Regions from separate parts of the Paenibacillus sp. 1-8 genome, predicted to be linked through region 3. Evidence: a T-box and tRNA genes for the amino acid it is inferred to sense, from the RefSeq annotation. Region 3 holds a T-box; the other regions hold tRNA genes.
The links. The T-box of region 3 lies ahead of ileS (isoleucine--tRNA ligase). A T-box ahead of a tRNA ligase gene usually reads a tRNA of that ligase, here a tRNA-Ile.
Positions count from the first base shown of each region.

Region 1 (6,990 bases), 2.2 Mb from region 3:
ACTAACAAAAAAATAAAGTGCGGAGGGATACCCCTTCCCACTTTAGTACGTAAAACTATCATATTGAAAAATGGCGGAACTGACGGGATTCGAACCCGCGATCTCCTGCGTGACAGGCAGGCATGTTAGGCCTCTACACCACAGTTCCCTGGATTTTTCAAAAATGGTGCCGGCGAGAGGACTTGAACCCCCAACCTACTGATTACAAGTCAGTTGCTCTACCAGTTGAGCTACACCGGCACAATGGTGGAGGCTGAGGGGATCGAACCCCCGACCCTCTGCTTGTAAGGCAGATGCTCTCCCAGCTGAGCTAAGCCTCCTGGGTATGTATGGTAGCGGCGGAGGGGATCGAACCCCCGACCTCACGGGTATGAACCGTACGCTCTAGCCAGCTGAGCTACACCGCCATAACATAATATTTCGCCAGCTTGTCCTAAATGGCGGAGAGAGAGGGATTCGAACCCTCGCACCACTTTCGCAGTCTAACCCCTTAGCAGAGGGTCCCCTTATAGCCACTTGGGTATCTCTCCATATAAATGGACTCACTTAGCAAAAATTCCGCGCGTTACTCTATATATCACCATAGTGAAATAGAATACCAAGCGTAATTTCAAGGTGTTACACCCTGAAAACTGAATCCGAAACTCCATTGCGTCCTATTCTTAGGATAAGCCCTCGACCGATTAGTATTGGTCAGCTCCATGCATTACTGCACTTCCACCCCCAACCTATCTACCTCGTCGTCTTCAAGGGGTCTTACATACTGGGAAATCTCATCTTGAGGGGGGCTTCACGCTTAGATGCTTTCAGCGCTTATCCCTTCCGTACATAGCTACCCAGCGGTGCTCCTGGCGGAACAACTGGTACACCAGCGGTACGTCCATCCCGGTCCTCTCGTACTAAGGACAGCTCCTCTCAAATTTCCTACGCCCACGACAGATAGGGACCGAACTGTCTCACGACGTTCTGAACCCAGCTCGCGTACCGCTTTAATGGGCGAACAGCCCAACCCTTGGGACCTACTTCAGCCCCAGGATGCGATGAGCCGACATCGAGGTGCCAAACCTCCCCGTCGATGTGGACTCTTGGGGGAGATAAGCCTGTTATCCCCAGGGTAGCTTTTATCCGTTGAGCGATGGCCCTTCCATGCGGTACCACCGGATCACTAAGCCCGACTTTCGTCCCTGCTCGACTTGTAGGTCTCGCAGTCAAGCTCCCTTCTGCCTTTGCACTCTTCGAATGATTTCCAACCATTCTGAGGGAACCTTGGGGCGCCTCCGTTACTCTTTAGGAGGCGACCGCCCCAGTCAAACTGCCCACCTGACACTGTCCTCGTACCGGATCACGGTACCAAGTTAGAACCTAGATACGATCAGGGTGGTATCCCAAGGATGCCTCCTCTCAAGCTGGCGCTCAAGTCTCTTAGGCTCCCACCTATCCTGTACAGATCGTACCCAAATTCAATATCAAGCTGCAGTAAAGCTCCATGGGGTCTTTCCGTCTTGTCGCGGGTAACCTGCATCTTCACAGGTATTAAAATTTCACCGGATCTCTCGTTGAGACAGCGCCCAAGTCGTTACGCCATTCGTGCGGGTCAGAATTTACCTGACAAGGAATTTCGCTACCTTAGGACCGTTATAGTTACGGCCGCCGTTTACTGGGGCTTCGGTTCATAGCTTCGCCCCGAAGGACTTACCACTCCCCTTAACCTTCCAGCACCGGGCAGGCGTCAGCCCGTATACTTCGCCTTGCGGCTTCGCACAGACCTGTGTTTTTGCTAAACAGTCGCTTGGGCCTTTTCACTGCGGCCCCCTCGGGCTATTCACCCTACCGAGGCACCCCTTCTCCCGAAGTTACGGGGTCATTTTGCCGAGTTCCTTAACGAGAGTTCTTCCGCGCGCCTTAGAATTCTCTTCTCGCCTACCTGTGTCGGTTTGCGGTACGGGCACCTTCTCCTGGCTAGAGGCTTTTCTTGGCAGTCTGAGATCATGACCTTCGCTACTACAATTTTCGCTCCCCATCACAGCCCAGCCTTACGATGTGCGGATTTGCCTACACATCAGCCTCACTGCTTAGACGGACATCCATCAGTCCGCGTCACTACCCTACTGCGTCACCCCATCGCTCATAACGGATTACGGTGGTACAGGAATTTCGACCTGTTGTCCTTCGACTACGCCTATCGGCCTCGCCTTAGGTCCCGACTTACCCTGAGCGGACGAACCTTCCTCAGGAACCCTTAGGCTTTCGGCGGATCTGATTCTCACAGATCTTTTCGTTACTCATACCGGCATTCTCACTTGAATGCAGTCCAGCGCTCCTTACGGTACACCTTCAACCCGCATTCAACGCTCCCCTACCCCTGATACCTAAATATCAAGCCATAGCTTCGGTGGCGTGTTTAGCCCCGTTACATTTTCGGCGCAGAGTCACTCGACCAGTGAGCTATTACGCACTCTTTCAATGGTGGCTGCTTCTAAGCCAACATCCTGGTTGTCTGTGCAACTCCACATCCTTTCCCACTTAACACACACTTGGGGACCTTAGCTGATGGTCTGGGCTGTTTCCCTTTCGACAATGGATCTTAGCACTCACTGTCTGACTCCCGGAACTAAGTCTATGGCATTCGGAGTTTGACTGAGCTTGGTAACCCTTGCGGGCCCCGCACCCAATCAGTGCTCTACCTCCACGACTCTTATTCCGAGGCTAGCCCTAAAGCTATTTCGGGGAGAACCAGCTATCTCCGGGTTCGATTGGAATTTCTCCGCTACCCCCACCTCATCCCCGCATTTTTCAACATGCGTGGGTTCGGGCCTCCAGTGCGTGTTACCGCACCTTCACCCTGGACAGGGGTAGATCACCCGGTTTCGGGTCTACGTCCACGTACTAAGTCGCCCTATTCAGACTCGCTTTCGCTGCGGCTTCAGCTCTTCACCTTAACCTTGCACGGGAACGTAACTCGCCGGTTCATTCTACAAAAGGCACGCCATCACCCATAGATCGGGCTCTGACTTCTTGTAAGCACACGGTTTCAGGATCTATTTCACTCCCCTTCCGGGGTGCTTTTCACCTTTCCCTCACGGTACTGCTTCACTATCGGTCGCCAGGGAGTATTTAGCCTTGGCAGATGGTCCTGCCGGATTCATACGGGGTTTCACGTGCCCCGCACTACTCGGGATCCGTCTCGGAGGGAACAGGTTTTGAATTACAGGGCTTTTACCTTCTCTGGCGGGCCTTTCCAGACCTCTTCATCTAACCGATTCCTTTGTAACTCCATGTGAGACGTCCCACAACCCCAAGGAGCAAGCTCCTTGGTTTGGGCTAATCCGCGTTCGCTCGCCGCTACTGACGGAATCACTATTGTTTTCTCTTCCTCAGGGTACTTAGATGTTTCAGTTCCCCTGGTATGCCTCTGTTCTGCCTATGTATTCAGCAGAAAGTGACTGTCGATGAAGACAGCCGGGTTTCCCCATTCGGACATCCCCGGATCAAAGCTTGCTTACAGCTCCCCGAGGCTTTATCGTTGTTCGCCACGTCCTTCGTCGGCTCCTGGCGCCTAGGCATCCTCCGTGTGCTCTTTGTAGCTTAACCTAGACTTTTCTTTCATAGAAAGAAAATGTCGATGTTCGATAAAGAGTGATTTTTGCCAAAGGCAAAATATCTTTCCTTACCTGCTACCTTTATTTCACTTGTTTACACAAGATCAGCGTAAAGGAATATTCTAAAACGCAATTTCGTTTCGGTATCCAGTTTTCAAGGTGCAATACAGTTTCATCGAAACTGTAGCCTGTGTGATTATCGATCCAACTCCGAAGAGTGGATGATCATCATGCAGTTTTTTGATGAAGTTGTAATTGGTGGAGCCAAGCGGGATCGAACCGCTGACCTCCTGCTTGCAAGGCAGGCGCTCTCCCAGCTGAGCTATGGCCCCAAAAAGTGATATAAAGTTATATGGTGGGCCCTAGTGGACTCGAACCACCGACCTCACCCTTATCAGGGGTGCGCTCTAACCAGCTGAGCTAAGGGCCCATAATAAACCACCAAAGAAATTCTTCTTTAGTGGTTGCGCTTGGCGACGTCCTACTCTCCCAGGACCCTGCGGTCCAAGTACCATCGGCGCTGGAGGGCTTAACGGTCGTGTTCGGGATGGGTACGTGTGGAACCCCTCCGCTATCGCCACCAAACGTTTGAGAGTTTGAGCTCTCAAAACTGAGCAACGAGTGAGTAACAGGCCTAAACCTGAGTTTTGAAGCTTACGCTTCATATTTGAATGTTTCCATTGCAGGAAACGATTCTCCATAGAAAGGAGGTGATCCAGCCGCACCTTCCGATACGGCTACCTTGTTACGACTTCACCCCAATCATCTACCCCACCTTCGGCGGCTGGCTCCCTTGCGGGTTACCCCACCGACTTCGGGTGTTGTAAACTCTCGTGGTGTGACGGGCGGTGTGTACAAGACCCGGGAACGTATTCACCGCGGCATGCTGATCCGCGATTACTAGCAATTCCGACTTCATGCAGGCGAGTTGCAGCCTGCAATCCGAACTGAGACCGGCTTTTCTAGGATTCGCTCCAGATCGCTCTTTCGCTTCCCGTTGTACCGGCCATTGTAGTACGTGTGTAGCCCAGGTCATAAGGGGCATGATGATTTGACGTCATCCCCACCTTCCTCCGGTTTGTCACCGGCAGTCTGCTTAGAGTGCCCAGCTTGACCTGCTGGCAACTAAGCATAAGGGTTGCGCTCGTTGCGGGACTTAACCCAACATCTCACGACACGAGCTGACGACAACCATGCACCACCTGTCTCCCCTGTCCCGAAGGAAAGGTCTATCTCTAGACCGATCAGGGGGATGTCAAGACCTGGTAAGGTTCTTCGCGTTGCTTCGAATTAAACCACATACTCCACTGCTTGTGCGGGTCCCCGTCAATTCCTTTGAGTTTCAGTCTTGCGACCGTACTCCCCAGGCGGAATGCTTAATGTGTTAACTTCGGCACCAAGGGTATCGAAACCCCTAACACCTAGCATTCATCGTTTACGGCGTGGACTACCAGGGTATCTAATCCTGTTTGCTCCCCACGCTTTCGCGCCTCAGCGTCAGTTACAGCCCAGAGAGTCGCCTTCGCCACTGGTGTTCCTCCACATATCTACGCATTTCACCGCTACACGTGGAATTCCACTCTCCTCTTCTGCACTCAAGCTCCCCAGTTTCCAGTGCGACCCGAAGTTGAGCCTCGGGATTAAACACCAGACTTAAAGAGCCGCCTGCGCGCGCTTTACGCCCAATAATTCCGGACAACGCTTGCCCCCTACGTATTACCGCGGCTGCTGGCACGTAGTTAGCCGGGGCTTTCTTCTCAGGTACCGTCACTCTTGTAGCAGTTACTCTACAAGACGTTCTTCCCTGGCAACAGAGCTTTACGATCCGAAAACCTTCATCACTCACGCGGCGTTGCTCCGTCAGGCTTTCGCCCATTGCGGAAGATTCCCTACTGCTGCCTCCCGTAGGAGTCTGGGCCGTGTCTCAGTCCCAGTGTGGCCGATCACCCTCTCAGGTCGGCTACGCATCGTCGCCTTGGTAGGCCTTTACCCCACCAACTAGCTAATGCGCCGCAGGCCCATCCATCAGTGACAGATTGCTCCGTCTTTCCTCCCCTCCCCATGCAGGGAAAGGATGTATCCGGTATTAGCTACCGTTTCCGGTAGTTATCCCAGTCTGATAGGCAGGTTGCCTACGTGTTACTCACCCGTCCGCCGCTAAGTTATGTTAGAAGCAAGCTTCTAACATAACCCCGCTCGACTTGCATGTATTAGGCACGCCGCCAGCGTTCGTCCTGAGCCAGGATCAAACTCTCCATTAAAGACCAACCGAGATTGGTTTATAGAAAGAGCGATATGCTCATTTTGAAACTGACGAGATAAAATATCTCTTTTTGCTCCAGCTCCGTTCAGCCTTACAGCATGTCCGAAACCTTCGCGGTTCACTCACTCGTTGTTCAGTTTTCAAAGATCAAACCTTCATATTCTCTTGCTTTGTTTCACCACCGCATCTCAGCGGCGACTTGATTAATATAACATACATTCGGGATTTAAGTCAACACTTTTTTAAAATTATTTTTCAATTTCATTTCAGCGTTGTTCTCACAAAAAAATTCCCGGGCTTTAAGGGCCGAGAATTAATGTATCATATAATTGAATTGGTCGTCAACTATATTTTAAAACAAAAGCATATTTTGCTTTGCCCTTACGCGAAAGCTCACATACAATCAATCCTTTTCCTTGATTAAACTCTATACACACTCACATTGCCTGTCCAAACAATATCATTTTCAATCCCAGTAAAAGCGCGATTCCAGGCACTCCCAAAACCGTTACGGCTCCCATCGTTACCGGATTAATCGGGATATACACCTGCGTGACCCAACCCGAATAATTAATGACATACAGTGCAATTGCCGCCAGAGCCATATGTGCTCCAAATACAGTAAGCCAGCCGATACCCAGACGTTTTTTGAGGATTAGATATGACAGCACCACAACGCAAGCAATCAGAACAAGCCAGACAGCACCTCTCATTCGGCCCTCCGTTTATGAACACGGTCTGCGTCATTGGCATACCCCGGTTCGTCTGCGGGCAGGTGGAAACGATGTAACCCTTGCTGTTTGGCACATTTTAAATGTATCTGATATTTACGCTCCGCAGCTTCCAGAACAAAAATAGCATAGTCGATTTCGTCCTCGCCTGTAGCTTCATGAAATAACCGATGCGCTCTTAACCATTCTGCGTGCGAAGCCCGAATCTGAGCAAACAACTCCTGACGATACTCTGCCTCCGATTTGCCGTGCTCTTGTCGACGAAAATTTTGCTTCACCCGTTCCCACATCCATTCATCCTCCTCACAAGCTGAATTATGTGCACAGTCTGTAAGACTACCTTATTCATACTTATTTAACAGAGGACAAACTTAGAACAAGAACTGCCCATACCAGC
Region 1 covers NZ_CM149995.1:187,604-194,593, reverse strand. Annotated here, with positions in the region: tRNA gene AC0WRU_RS00840 (tRNA-Asp) at 72-148, opposite strand; tRNA gene AC0WRU_RS00835 (tRNA-Thr) at 165-240, opposite strand; tRNA gene AC0WRU_RS00830 (tRNA-Val) at 245-320, opposite strand; tRNA gene AC0WRU_RS00825 (tRNA-Met) at 331-407, opposite strand; tRNA gene AC0WRU_RS00820 (tRNA-Ser) at 439-530, opposite strand; rRNA gene AC0WRU_RS00815 (23S ribosomal RNA) at 664-3,591, opposite strand; tRNA gene AC0WRU_RS00810 (tRNA-Ala) at 3,856-3,931, opposite strand; tRNA gene AC0WRU_RS00805 (tRNA-Ile) at 3,953-4,029, opposite strand; rRNA gene rrf (5S ribosomal RNA) at 4,068-4,184, opposite strand; rRNA gene AC0WRU_RS00795 (16S ribosomal RNA) at 4,303-5,860, opposite strand; gene AC0WRU_RS00790 (pro-sigmaK processing inhibitor BofA family protein) at 6,300-6,575, opposite strand; gene AC0WRU_RS00785 (DUF2508 family protein) at 6,572-6,883, opposite strand.
Region 1: it has a tRNA-Ile gene. The T-box ahead of ileS (isoleucine--tRNA ligase) is inferred to sense a tRNA for this amino acid. The anticodon was not compared.

Region 2 (6,990 bases), 1.2 Mb from region 3:
TTGTGGCCGCCCGTGCAGGAGCAATGGCGCTCCAAACGGATCATAAGGTCATTGGCGTTGTCGAGAACATGTCCTATTATGTATCTTCTACTGGAGAGAAGGACTATGTTTTTGGCCGTGGGGGTGGGGCTATGCTGGCTGACACTCTTCATACAAAGCTGCTGGCGCAAATTCCACTGGGTATTCCGGATAATCATCCGGCAGAGGCGGATTTTTCACCATCTGTATATAAATCCGAATCGGCAACGGGAGCGATCTACAACGACATCGCCACTCAAATTACGACGTTGCACGCCGAATCTGAATAAGAAAAAAGGCTGGTTCCTGAACCAGCCTTTTTATTATTGACCTTCTTGTCCACCGCTGCCGCTATCACCACCGCCGCCATCTTGTTTTCCACCGCTTGTTCCGTCCTGACCACCACTTTTTTTCTCAACCTTGGGTTGAAGCTCTTCCTGTACGACAGTTTTGAGTAAGTTCATAACCTCAAGTCGGAAAATCGGATTCTGCATCGCATCGTGCATGACCGTCATAGATTGTTTGCGGTATTCAGGGGTTTTAGTTAAGTCCATATACATTTTGGTCAGTTCTGGCGATTTGAGCATCGCCTCAATAGATTTTTGATAAGAAGGGTCTTTAATGAGTTGCATATGAAGTTGCTTACTTTGGCTGTTGATGGCCTTGGCAAACTCACCGGCAAAGCGCGGATCAGTCATGATTTTCTCGATTTCCTTTTTGTACTCCGGAGAAACCAGAGTATCCTTGACTGCGATCTTCATCTGTTCTGCTGACTGTGTGGGCATAATCATTTTCATTCCCATACTGCCGCCGGAGCCTCCGCCAGCTCCACCGCCTTCGCTGCCTTGACCGGATTGTCCATCTTTCGATGAGCTGCTTTCCCCGGTCAAAGCTTCCTCCACTGCTTTTTTCCCGTCATCGCTTTTTAAAATATCGACAACCATCGTTTTCATTTCTTTATAGCTGTTCTGGGGTGGCGCCGAGCTCTGGTCCGAACCACAGCCGGTCAGCGCAACGCCCAGTACGCATATCATGCTGACTAATCGCAAACGAGTCCAATTCATGGCCGTATTCCTCCTTCATCATGAATGTGGATAGTATGCGAATGGATGAGGTGAAATATGTCGTCTGAATTTTGGTTTTTTGTTGAGAACGTTGTAAAATAACTTCTTAAAGACCCAGGGCCTGATCACGAACCTCTTTGCCTTTTACTGTGCCCTGTTGAAGCAGTTCGGATACAGTTACAAATTCATAACCTTGCGCACGCAATTTGTCGATAATGACGGGCAGCGCTTCATGAGTTTGTTTACAGGAATCACTGGCATGCAGAAGAACAATGTCGCCGGGATGTGCTTTTTTCACAACACGGTCAATAATGACCTGAGTACCTGGGTTTTTCCAATCTAAAGAATCAGTGTCCCACTGGATTGTTTTGTAGCCGAAAGTGCTGGCGACCTGAAGAACCCTTTTGTCGAAATCACCATTAGGCATACGGATCAACTTCGGCGGCTGCCCGGTCAGCTCGGTCAACGTGGTGTGGGCTGTTGAAATCTGCTTACGAATGTCCTCATCACTTAGACTGCTGTAATTTTCATGTTTATGTCCATGGCTACCGATCTCATATCCACGATCTTTTATCTGATTCACAAGCTCCGGGTGCGTTTTGCTCCATGGAGAGGAAAGAAAGAAGGTGGACTTGTTCACTTTTTTGTCCTCAAGAACCTTTAGGATGGGTTCAGTACGCTTATCTCCCCAACTAATGTCAAAGGTAAGAGCGATCAGCTTTTTGTCTGTGGGTACACTATAAATAGCCGCTGGTACTTCCTCGGAAAAAACGGTGACATTATCGGTTTCTACATAAATGACCCCAATAGCGAAAATGGCCGCCGCCGCTACGATAAAGAACCGTTTAATTTTTTTGCCATTCAGTACATAAAAAAAAGAATTCATGGTTAATAACGCCCCTTTCATCATAGAAGTGCTTGTTTACTTAAAGCTATGCCTGGGGTTGTCAATTATGCCATTGGACTAAACAGGAGGGACTGATCTGATGGGATTAAAAGCATTTCTACATGATTTACACACGACAAGACGGTTGATTTTAGTTTCCGCATTTCTGTTTTGCATAAGTATTGTGGTGGGCTGGTTAAGTACAGGGGCTATTCAATCCATATTGGCTCAACAATTGTCAGGATTGGGGGAAGTGGCTCAGCGTTTGCAGCAGACTGAACATCCTCAATGGAGTTTTTTTGTGTTTATCTTTTTCAATAATGCTATCAAGTGTGTGCTGGTTATATTTGTAGGAGCTTTATTTGGAATCGTACCATTTGTATTTTTAATTATGAATGGGATGGTTTTGGGGTTTGTCGTACACTTACAGGCGGATACGGGCAGAAGCTTGTATGAGGTTATTGTAAAAGGATTGCTTCCGCATGGTGTAATTGAATTACCTGTTTTAATTATCGCCTGTGCTTTCGGTTTGAAGTTTGGGGGGCAAGTGATGTCCTCGATCGGTGCAGGCATAGGGTTGAAACGAAAAGGGCTTGCCCAAACATGGGAGTCGTTTATGAAACAGACGTTGAGGGTGTCTATTTGGTCCGTTGTTCTGCTGTTTATTGCTGCTGCAATCGAGAGTGGAATAACGTATCGTTTATTGTCACATTAAAATATTATGGTCGGTTATTTATATTTTTCCTGAAAATTGAACATAACAAAGGGGAGAGCCCGAAGTGAAAACATGGAATTAAATCGGAATAAGTTTGAAACCTTAACAGTTGAGTTTAAAAACAGGTAAAGACTGGAACAATAGTTGAACGAATATAAGCACTATATAATAAGCTGATAAGGGAGTATGGTCATATGCTGGGAATGCTGTTTAATGAAAAAGAATGCAAGGAACTGGATTATGTTCTTCGTAAGGAACTTGATGAAATGCTGCTTGATATGAGCGATACCCGATTGGATCAGGATATTCGTTATGCGATAGCGCTTCGGTATAAAACAGTTTTCCGCATGTATGCCCGCTTTGCACCCGCCAAGGAACTATCCAAATATGCTCGCAGAGGGCGCGTTCCCCAAACCAAACAATAAAAGATATAAGAGCCAATTATAAAATCAGAGATATCAGGAAGTTAACCCTTAAGAAGTTTATACTTTCTGATATCAAAATAAGTATTGACTCTATTTAGGATTCATGGTAAATTAATTTTCGTTCCTTTTTGAGAAATTTGCTCGAAAAAAAGAAATTAAAAAAACTCTTGCAAATCTCACAAAGTAATGATATATTATAAAGGTCGCCACTGAGACGCGGTGATGAAACAAAGCAAGAACGATAGCAAGACATAATGCAGGTTTGATCTTTGAAAACTGAACAACGAGTGAGTAAATGATTTTGTTCGCAAAATCAACCACAAAGATTTCAGCACATACCGTAAGGTTGTATGAAATCGGAGTGAAAAAGAGATATTTTATCTCGTCAGTTTCAAAATGAGCGAATCGCTCTTTCTATAAACCAGCTTCGGTTGGTCTTTAATGGAGAGTTTGATCCTGGCTCAGGACGAACGCTGGCGGCGTGCCTAATACATGCAAGTCGAGCGGGGTTGTTGTGGAAGCTTGCTTCTAGAACAACCTAGCGGCGGACGGGTGAGTAACACGTAGGCAACCTGCCCATGAGACTGGGATAACTACCGGAAACGGTAGCTAATACCGGATACATCCTTTCCCTGCATGGGGAGGGGAGGAAAGACGGAGCAATCTGTCACTGATGGATGGGCCTGCGGCGCATTAGCTAGTTGGTGGGGTAAAGGCCTACCAAGGCGACGATGCGTAGCCGACCTGAGAGGGTGATCGGCCACACTGGGACTGAGACACGGCCCAGACTCCTACGGGAGGCAGCAGTAGGGAATCTTCCGCAATGGGCGAAAGCCTGACGGAGCAACGCCGCGTGAGTGATGAAGGTTTTCGGATCGTAAAGCTCTGTTGCCAGGGAAGAACGTCTTGTAGAGTAACTGCTACAAGAGTGACGGTACCTGAGAAGAAAGCCCCGGCTAACTACGTGCCAGCAGCCGCGGTAATACGTAGGGGGCAAGCGTTGTCCGGAATTATTGGGCGTAAAGCGCGCGCAGGCGGCTCTTTAAGTCTGGTGTTTAATCCCGAGGCTCAACTTCGGGTCGCACTGGAAACTGGGGAGCTTGAGTGCAGAAGAGGAGAGTGGAATTCCACGTGTAGCGGTGAAATGCGTAGATATGTGGAGGAACACCAGTGGCGAAGGCGACTCTCTGGGCTGTAACTGACGCTGAGGCGCGAAAGCGTGGGGAGCAAACAGGATTAGATACCCTGGTAGTCCACGCCGTAAACGATGAATGCTAGGTGTTAGGGGTTTCGATACCCTTGGTGCCGAAGTTAACACATTAAGCATTCCGCCTGGGGAGTACGGTCGCAAGACTGAAACTCAAAGGAATTGACGGGGACCCGCACAAGCAGTGGAGTATGTGGTTTAATTCGAAGCAACGCGAAGAACCTTACCAGGTCTTGACATCCCCCTGATCGGTCTAGAGATAGACCTTTCCTTCGGGACAGGGGAGACAGGTGGTGCATGGTTGTCGTCAGCTCGTGTCGTGAGATGTTGGGTTAAGTCCCGCAACGAGCGCAACCCTTATGCTTAGTTGCCAGCAGGTCAAGCTGGGCACTCTAAGCAGACTGCCGGTGACAAACCGGAGGAAGGTGGGGATGACGTCAAATCATCATGCCCCTTATGACCTGGGCTACACACGTACTACAATGGCCGGTACAACGGGAAGCGAAAGAGCGATCTGGAGCGAATCCTAGAAAAGCCGGTCTCAGTTCGGATTGCAGGCTGCAACTCGCCTGCATGAAGTCGGAATTGCTAGTAATCGCGGATCAGCATGCCGCGGTGAATACGTTCCCGGGTCTTGTACACACCGCCCGTCACACCACGAGAGTTTACAACACCCGAAGTCGGTGGGGTAACCCGCAAGGGAGCCAGCCGCCGAAGGTGGGGTAGATGATTGGGGTGAAGTCGTAACAAGGTAGCCGTATCGGAAGGTGCGGCTGGATCACCTCCTTTCTATGGAGAATCGTTTCCTGCAACGGAAACATTCAAATATGAAGCGTAAGCTTCAAAACTCAGGTTTAGGCCTGTTACTCACTCGTTGCTCAGTTTTGAGAGCTTAAACTCTCAAACGTTTGGTGGCGATAGCGGAGGGGTTCCACACGTACCCATCCCGAACACGACCGTTAAGCCCTCCAGCGCCGATGGTACTTGGACCGCAGGGTCCTGGGAGAGTAGGACGTCGCCAAGCGCAACCACTAAAGGAGAACTTCTTTGGTGGTTTATTATGGGCCCTTAGCTCAGCTGGTTAGAGCGCACCCCTGATAAGGGTGAGGTCGGTGGTTCGAGTCCACTAGGGCCCACCATATAACTTTATATCACTTTTTGGGGCCATAGCTCAGCTGGGAGAGCGCCTGCCTTGCAAGCAGGAGGTCAGCGGTTCGATCCCGCTTGGCTCCACCAATTACAACTTCATCAAAAAACTGCATGATGATCATCCACTCTTCGGAGTTGGATCGATAATCACACAGGCTACAGTTTCGATGAAACTGTATTGCACCTTGAAAACTGGATACCGAAACGAAATTGCGTTTTAGAATATTCCTTTACGCTGATCTTGTGTAAACAAGTGAAATAAAGGTAGCAGGTAAGGAAAGATATTTTGCCTTTGGCAAAAATCACTCTTTATCGAACATCGACATTTTCTTTCTATGAAAGAAAAGTCTAGGTTAAGCTACAAAGAGCACACGGAGGATGCCTAGGCGCCAGGAGCCGACGAAGGACGTGGCGAACAACGATAAAGCCTCGGGGAGCTGTAAGCAAGCTTTGATCCGGGGATGTCCGAATGGGGAAACCCGGCTGTCTTCATCGACAGTCACTTTCTGCTGAATACATAGGCAGAACAGAGGCATACCAGGGGAACTGAAACATCTAAGTACCCTGAGGAAGAGAAAACAATAGTGATTCCGTCAGTAGCGGCGAGCGAACGCGGATTAGCCCAAACCAAGGAGCTTGCTCCTTGGGGTTGTGGGACGTCTCACATGGAGTTACAAAGGAATCGGTTAGATGAAGAGGTCTGGAAAGGCCCGCCAGAGAAGGTAAAAGCCCTGTAATTCAAAACCTGTTCCCTCCGAGACGGATCCCGAGTAGTGCGGGGCACGTGAAACCCCGTATGAATCCGGCAGGACCATCTGCCAAGGCTAAATACTCCCTGGCGACCGATAGTGAAGCAGTACCGTGAGGGAAAGGTGAAAAGCACCCCGGAAGGGGAGTGAAATAGATCCTGAAACCGTGTGCTTACAAGAAGTCAGAGCCCGATCTATGGGTGATGGCGTGCCTTTTGTAGAATGAACCGGCGAGTTACGTTCCCGTGCAAGGTTAAGGTGAAGAGCTGAAGCCGCAGCGAAAGCGAGTCTGAATAGGGCGACTTAGTACGTGGACGTAGACCCGAAACCGGGTGATCTACCCCTGTCCAGGGTGAAGGTGCGGTAACACGCACTGGAGGCCCGAACCCACGCATGTTGAAAAATGCGGGGATGAGGTGGGGGTAGCGGAGAAATTCCAATCGAACCCGGAGATAGCTGGTTCTCCCCGAAATAGCTTTAGGGCTAGCCTCGGAATAAGAGTCGTGGAGGTAGAGCACTGATTGGGTGCGGGGCCCGCAAGGGTTACCAAGCTCAGTCAAACTCCGAATGCCATAGACTTAGTTCCGGGAGTCAGACAGTGAGTGCTAAGATCCATTGTCGAAAGGGAAACAGCCCAGACCATCAGCTAAGGTCCCCAAGTGTGTGTTAAGTGGGAAAGGATGTGGAGTTGCACAGACAACCAGGATGTTGGCTTAGAAGCAGCCACCATTGAAAGAGTGCGTAATAGCTCACTGGTCGAGTGACTCTGCGCCGAAA
Region 2 covers NZ_CM149995.1:4,696,780-4,703,769, reverse strand. Annotated here, with positions in the region: gene AC0WRU_RS21670 (Mrp/NBP35 family ATP-binding protein) at 1-308, shown strand, start outside; gene gerD (spore germination lipoprotein GerD) at 342-1,082, opposite strand; gene pdaB (polysaccharide deacetylase family sporulation protein PdaB) at 1,189-1,968, opposite strand; gene AC0WRU_RS21655 (stage II sporulation protein M) at 2,069-2,683, shown strand; gene AC0WRU_RS21650 (hypothetical protein) at 2,878-3,108, shown strand; rRNA gene AC0WRU_RS21645 (16S ribosomal RNA) at 3,547-5,104, shown strand; rRNA gene rrf (5S ribosomal RNA) at 5,223-5,339, shown strand; tRNA gene AC0WRU_RS21635 (tRNA-Ile) at 5,378-5,454, shown strand; tRNA gene AC0WRU_RS21630 (tRNA-Ala) at 5,476-5,551, shown strand; rRNA gene AC0WRU_RS21625 (23S ribosomal RNA) at 5,816-6,990, shown strand, end outside.
Region 2: it has a tRNA-Ile gene. The T-box ahead of ileS (isoleucine--tRNA ligase) is inferred to sense a tRNA for this amino acid. The anticodon was not compared.

Region 3 (6,990 bases):
ATCAGACTGGCGAGCTTTCCCCTATTGATAATCATCCGGGCGATTTGGCTACCGAAACGTATGAGCGAGCCAAGGACATTTCCCTGTTGGAGCATGACGAATTTCAATTAGAACGTATCGAATCAGCCTTGCTGGCAATGGATAAGGGAACCTATGGCATTTGTGCAGCTAGCGGCAAACCGATTCCTTATGAGCGTCTGCTGGCTGTTCCCTATACCATTTACTGTAAAGAATACAGCCCTGAAACGGAAGTATCTAATCGACGCCCGGTCGAAGAAGAATTTCTGGCTCCTGCATTCGGCAGAACAAGCCTCGATGAGCGTGATGATCAAAATGGCTTTGATGGTGAAGATGCCTGGCAAATCGTTGAAAGCTGGGGAACATCTAACACACCAGCTATGGCTGAAAGTCGCGAAATCCACCGCTACGACGATATGGAAATTGAGGCCAACGATGATAATATGGGCTTCGTGGAGCCCTACGAAAGCTTTGTAGCTACAGACATATATGGAAAAAATGTATCTGTTGTCCGCAGCTCCATTTATCAGCGTTATCTGGATGATGGCGAGGGCGAAGGTCTGCTGGAGCTGGAGCCGGATACGAACGAAGACGAATAGTTAAACGAAATCCTAACAGGTAAACAAGTACCTAGTAGGTGTTTAGCTCCAGTTGTCGTTGCACAATCCGTACAATATCAGCAATATAATCACCGATGATCGGCAAATTCAGGGCTCCCAGCACTTGCAACACATAAATAATGGTCGCCGCGAAAAAAGTAAAACCAAGCGCGATGCCAAGCCCCCGGGATAGACCTGATATTAAGTTTAGCCAGAGCAGTCGCCAAGGCTTGTTAAGCAACAGGGCATAGTCAGCAATGCGGGTGCGTTCCAACTGCTGTGCCACGGAACGCACCAGCTTTTCCACACGGCTTAGTTGGTCAGCCTGATTACCTACTGTACTTTGATCTGTTGCTACAACCCCCGTACTTCCTCTATTCATGCCTTGGCGGCTTCTCCCCTGTCTGCGCCTTGATCGTGCTGTCATGCACAATCCCCCTTCCCCCGCTGCCCTAAAAGCAGCAAACGAGCCGAAGCAAGTAACGGAGATCATCCATCCGTTTCCAATGCTTAGGCTCGTTTTTATATGCTGCCTGTTATTGTATTATGGGACAGGGGTCTTGTAATTATTCCCCAATATGCACGCCGATGGTTTTACCGTTCACTTCAACGCGTTCCACAGGCTCGGCTTGGCCAAATGTCACCGTGGTTACCAATACGTTCTCACGCAACACCGAATCGAAGTTTTCGATCGCCTGACGCAACTCACTATCTACATCCAGCGTCAGTGCGACATGCTTTTCAATTGGCAGATCCAGCTTTTTACGGTAGTCCTGCACCGCACGAACAACCTCACGTACCCAACCCTCTTGCTCCAGCTCAGGCGTAATGTCCGTGTTCAACGCTACTGTTAAACCGTAGCCGGAAGCGGAAGCAAAGCCTTCCTTCGCTTTTTTCTCCACCAGCAATTCCTCGGCTGTAACCTGTAACTCTTCCCCTTCTGGAGAAGCCACGTTCAGCACTCCTTTTTCTACAACCGAACGAGTGTCCTCCGCAGACATTCCTTTGAAAAAGTTTTGCAGGAAGCCGACATTTTTGCCGTATTTCTTGCCCGCTACCTTCAAATTCAGCTTCAGTGTGAAGTCTACAAAGCCACTGTCGTCCGTTTCAACATGAATATGTTTCACATTGATCTCATCCTTGATGATTTCCTCATAACCACTCAGCTCAAAATCCTGATCCATGGACAAAATCAATTCAGACAACGGCTGACGCGTTTTCAGTCCCGTTTCGTTACGGACGTTGCGCGCCAGTTCTACTACGCGGCGAGCCGTCTCCATGTCACGTTCCAGCTCCAGATCAATCAGGTCTTCATTGGCAGTCGGATAATCATCCAGATGAACGCTTTCCCCGTTGCTCAGGTTCAGGTAAATATCCTCAGCCAGCATCGGTGTGAACGGCGCAAGCAGCTTCGCTGTCGTCAATAACACCTCAGTCAGTGTGCGGTACGCATCCAATTTATCTTCTGTAAGGCCATTGCCCCAGAATCGGTCGCGCGAACGGCGGATATACCAGTTGCTCAGTTCATCCACGAACGACTCAATCGCTTTGGAGGAGTTCAGGAAGTCGTTCACAGCCAGCGCTTTGTCCACCACCAGAATCAAGCTGTTGAGGCGGGACAAAATCCAGCGATCCAGCTTGTGTGCTGATGGCTTGAACGGATGCTGTGCCGGATCAAAACCGTCGATATCCGCATACAAGGTCAGGAAAGCATGTGTATTTACGAGCGTATCTACCAGCTTCGATTTGGCTTCGCCTACAATACCTTTGGAAAAACGTTTGCTATTCCACGGTGCACTATCGGACAACAATGCCCACCGGAAAGCATCTGTACCGTACTCGTCAATCACTTCCCACGGATTAATAGCATTTCCCTTGGATTTGGACATTTTCTGTCCCTGCTCATCCAGTACGTGGCCTGTCGCCATAACTGCTTTATAAGGAGCTTTCCCTGTCAGCATGGTCGAAATCGCAAGCAAGCTGTAGAACCAGCCACGAGTCTGGTCAATACCTTCACAGATCATGTCTGCCGGGAATTGCTGCTCGAATGTTTCATTATTTTCAAACGGATAATGATGTTGGGCAAAAGGCATGGAGCCGCTGTCGAACCATACGTCGATCACTTCCGGTGTACGGGTCATTTCGTATTTACCGCATGTACTGCGAACCTTGATTTCATCTACATATGGTTTATGCAGCTCAAAGTCCGCTGGTACGTCGCCAATCGCACGTTCCCGCAGTTCAGCAATACTATGCGGAGCGAACTGCTCTCCGGTTTCTTCACAAACCCAGATATTCAGCGGTGTGCCCCAATAGCGATCACGGCTGATGTTCCAGTCCACCAATTCCTCCAAAAACTTGCCGAAGCGTCCTTCGCGTATATGACCCGGATACCATTCGATTTCGTTATTGTTGGCAATCAGTTGATCCTTGATGGCGGTTGTTTTGATAAACCAGCTGTCCATGGCGTAGTACAATAGCGGGGAGTCACAACGCCAGCAGAACGGATAGCTATGCTCGTATTTTTCCTTACTGTAAAGCAAGCCTTTTTCCGACAGCATTTTAACAATATCCACATCACAGTCCTTCACAAAACGGCCTGCAAAATCAGTGATTTCCTCGACGTAGTTACCTTGAAGATCCACCACATTGATGAATCCAACGCCATTTTCACGACATACCCGGTAATCATCTTCACCATGCGCAGGAGCCATATGAACGATACCTGTACCGCTGGAGTCCGTTACGAACTTCGCACCCAGAATCTGATTGCCCTTCTCGACTTGGAAATAAGTAAATGGCGGAGTATACGTTTGACCTACCAGTTCCGAACCTGGCAGCGTGCCAACCACTTCATGATCGCCTTTAATCACGTCTTCGACGAGATTTTTGGCAACGATGTATACACCGTCTTCCTGTTTTACACGAGCGTATTCTAGATCAGGATTGACGGCAAGTGCCACGTGACTCGGCAGGGTCCAAGGTGTTGTCGTCCAGGCCAACACATATTCACCACTGCTATGCAGCTTAAATTTGGCCGTGGCGCTCAGGTCTTTTACGTCTTTGTAGCCCTGTGCCACTTCATGGGAACTCAGCGTAGTTTGACAACTCGGACAATACGGACTTACGCGATGACCGCGATACAGCAGACCCTTTTCGTGAATCGTCGCCAGAATGTTCCACACACTCTCGATATAGTTATTATCCAGCGTGATGTATGGATTATCGAGGTCTGTCCAATAGCCGATAGCTTCGGTCAGATCACGCCATTGCTGCTCATACTCAAATACGCTGGCTTTACATTTTTTGATGAACTTTTCCACACCATACTCTTCGATTTCAGACTTATGGGAAATGCCCAATTGCTTCTGTACACCCAATTCTACCGGCAGACCGTGGGTATCCCAACCCGCCTTACGTACGACACGATATCCCTTCATCGTCTGGTAACGGCCGACAAAATCCTTAATTACACGGCCCAGCACGTGACCGATATGCGGTTTACCATTAGCTGTTGGCGGGCCTTCATAAAATACAAAGTTTGGCTTATCCTCACGATGTGTGATCGTTTTACGGAATGTGTCCTCCTGCTTCCATTTGGTCAGAATGCGCAGGTCGCGGGACCGTGCCTTTTCTTTGACATCCACTCTGTTCATAATGTCATACTCCCTCTCTGATCATCATTGGTTGGTGTAGCATTCTCTGAAAAAAAGCAACAAAAAAGCCCCGTCCCTGTAAGGGACGAGACTGTGCTCGCGTTACCACCCTGATTCCGTAAACAGACCATCTCAAAAAGACTGGTTCTGTTACGGCTCTCCGAGCCCTACTCAACTACAGCAGGGCGCCATTATAACGTATGGCGAACGGTGAATGCTTACACACACCGGATAAAATCCAAGCGCTTCAGCTCACTTCTCAGGGAGGATCTTCGGTCATGTTCTGAACGTTGGCTTGCACCGGAAAAAGGCCAACTCTCTGAGGGACAAAATCATGACGTACTCGTTCCCATCAACGAATTCCAAATGTTAAATTCATCGGGATATTAAATCAGCAGCTTCGCTGCCTGAATAACGACTCATTACCCACAATGGATAACGTGATATTCAGTATAGTATTTACAGTTATAGCCTGTTTAAAGGTAAAAGTCAACCCTGACAAGGACTAGAAATTGCTGTTCGGGATGACGATTAATAAATCTCTTTCATTTCACGCTCGCGCTCCAGCACTTCGCGTTCACGATTTTCAAGCGCTTCCCATCCGTCCTGACTTAGCAAGTCAAGTTGCGCCTCCACCAATGTACGAAAACGTGCCCGGTAAATCGAAGCCTGCTTCTTCAGTTCCTCGACCTCCAGCGCAATTTTGCGGGATTTGGACAACGCTTCATTCACAATACGGTCCGCATTTTTTTCCGCTTCCCTCACGATGAGCTGCGATTCTTTCTTGGCGTTATTACGGACTTCATCAGCCGCTTCTTGCGCCACGATAATCGTCTTGCTCAGCGTATCCTCAATGGTCGAAAAATGATCGAGCTTTTCCTGAACATTCAAAAGCTGTGTACTCAGTTCTTTATTTTCACGGATAACGCCCTCGTAATCCTTGATCACCTGATCCAAAAATTCATTGACCTGATCTTCGTCATAACCGCGAAGCCGGCGGGCAAATTCCTTGTTATGTATATCCAATGGCGTTAATGGCATGCCGTCCACCTCCTATAAGATTGACAAAAAAACATTTACCGCGTCACGACGCTCACTATCATCTATCGGTCATCATACCCCGTTTTGTGAAAACTGTACAGAGCAAAATCGTTCCAGTTCTTTGCTATAGCTTAATTCTTTCGACAGAAAGCTCGTGATTCCTGCCTCCAGCTATATAAACTTGCCAATTTTGACACGGAATCTTCCCTTTTTTGTCATTCCATCTGTTTCCAGCACTTTGAAACGCCCAAATCCCTGCACGGAAATAACGTCCCCTGCCTTGAGTAAAGTGGATGGATTCTCCTCCACCTTCCAATTCACCCGGCAACGTCCGGCGCGGATCGGAGTTAAAATCTTGCTCCGGCTGAGCTTGTACACATCACTGGTAATGCCATCCAGACGCAAAGAAGCCACCGTCAGGTCCAACGGCTCCAATGTAACGTCCTTCGTTCTCAGATTTTCTGGAGGCAACAGCTCTGTCCATACATGAACACGATGAACCTGTTGTAAATGCATCGTAATAAAATCGCTGATCTCAGAAGCCACCAATACATGGCACCCGTCGTCCAGCACATGAATATCCCCTATTTTTCCACGCTTGATTCCAAGTCCTAATATTGCACCCAAATAATCCCCGTGCTCCAACGTGTTAATTTTATGATCATCGGACGTGACGGAAAGAACCTGAATACCCATATTCTCTCCGTCCACATACGAATAATCGGGCGCTATTAGCGCCCGCTTTCGTTCCGATGCCTCATAACCGCCATCTACCCTAATCGTGACCTTGTCTTCCTTCGAAGCAAGCGTCTCCAATATGTACAGTTGACGCGGGTCCAAAAAATCAGTCAGCTTTTGCTCATGGTAAGCCCCCGCATGACTGATCCATTCGGAAGCGCGATCTACATAATCCCGTTCATCCGGGTGAAAATGCTCATAAATCTCAGTTCGCATAAGTCCTCCTAGACGAAATTCCTAATTAAGGACATCAAACCATACGACGCAAAACGCAGAGCAATCAGCGCAACAATGGGTGAAATATCAATCATCCCGAAGATTGGCGGTATAAATCTGCGAAAAGGAGACAAATACGGCTCCACAAACTTGGCAAGTAAATCACCGATCACACTCTCTCTTGCATTAGGAAGCCACGACATCAGGACATATGCAATGATCATGTAAGAATAAATCTGAAATAGCCAACCGATTACCTCGATCAAGAAAAGCTCACCTCATTCTGTTAAGTTCTTGTTCAGTGTCAGCTAGTATTTCCGTAATGGAGCCTTGAATTTCAACCGTATCCGGTGTACACAGGAAAATATTATTGCCCACCTTGGAGATGCCTCCGCCCAACGCATATACAGTACCACTTAAAAAATCAATAATTCGCAGCGCCTGATCCTTGCGGATGCGTTGCAAATTGACCACGACGGTACGATGGGAACGAATATGGTCGGCAATTTCCTGTGCTTCATCATAAGAACGCGGCTCATACAGGACAACTTTCACATTTTTCTGTGAATGGATGCTGACAACATTATTGCCCTTCTGGTTCTTACGTTTATCAAAGCTTGGGGTTTCAATTTCTTGATCTTCCGGCGTATTCATAACCTCTCGCTCTACAACTTCCTCTTCTTCCTGAAGTCCCAGGAAGTTCATGAACTTATTCATTACGC
Region 3 covers NZ_CM149995.1:3,475,697-3,482,686, forward strand. Annotated here, with positions in the region: gene AC0WRU_RS15945 (TraR/DksA C4-type zinc finger protein) at 1-617, shown strand, start outside; gene AC0WRU_RS15950 (DUF5665 domain-containing protein) at 649-1,044, opposite strand; gene ileS (isoleucine--tRNA ligase) at 1,184-4,273, opposite strand; T-box leader at 4,352-4,638, opposite strand; gene AC0WRU_RS15960 (DivIVA domain-containing protein) at 4,805-5,314, opposite strand; gene AC0WRU_RS15965 (YlmH family RNA-binding protein) at 5,486-6,268, opposite strand; gene AC0WRU_RS15970 (YggT family protein) at 6,277-6,534, opposite strand; gene AC0WRU_RS15975 (cell division protein SepF) at 6,542-6,990, opposite strand, start outside; gene AC0WRU_RS15980 (YggS family pyridoxal phosphate-dependent enzyme) at 6,985-6,990, opposite strand, start outside.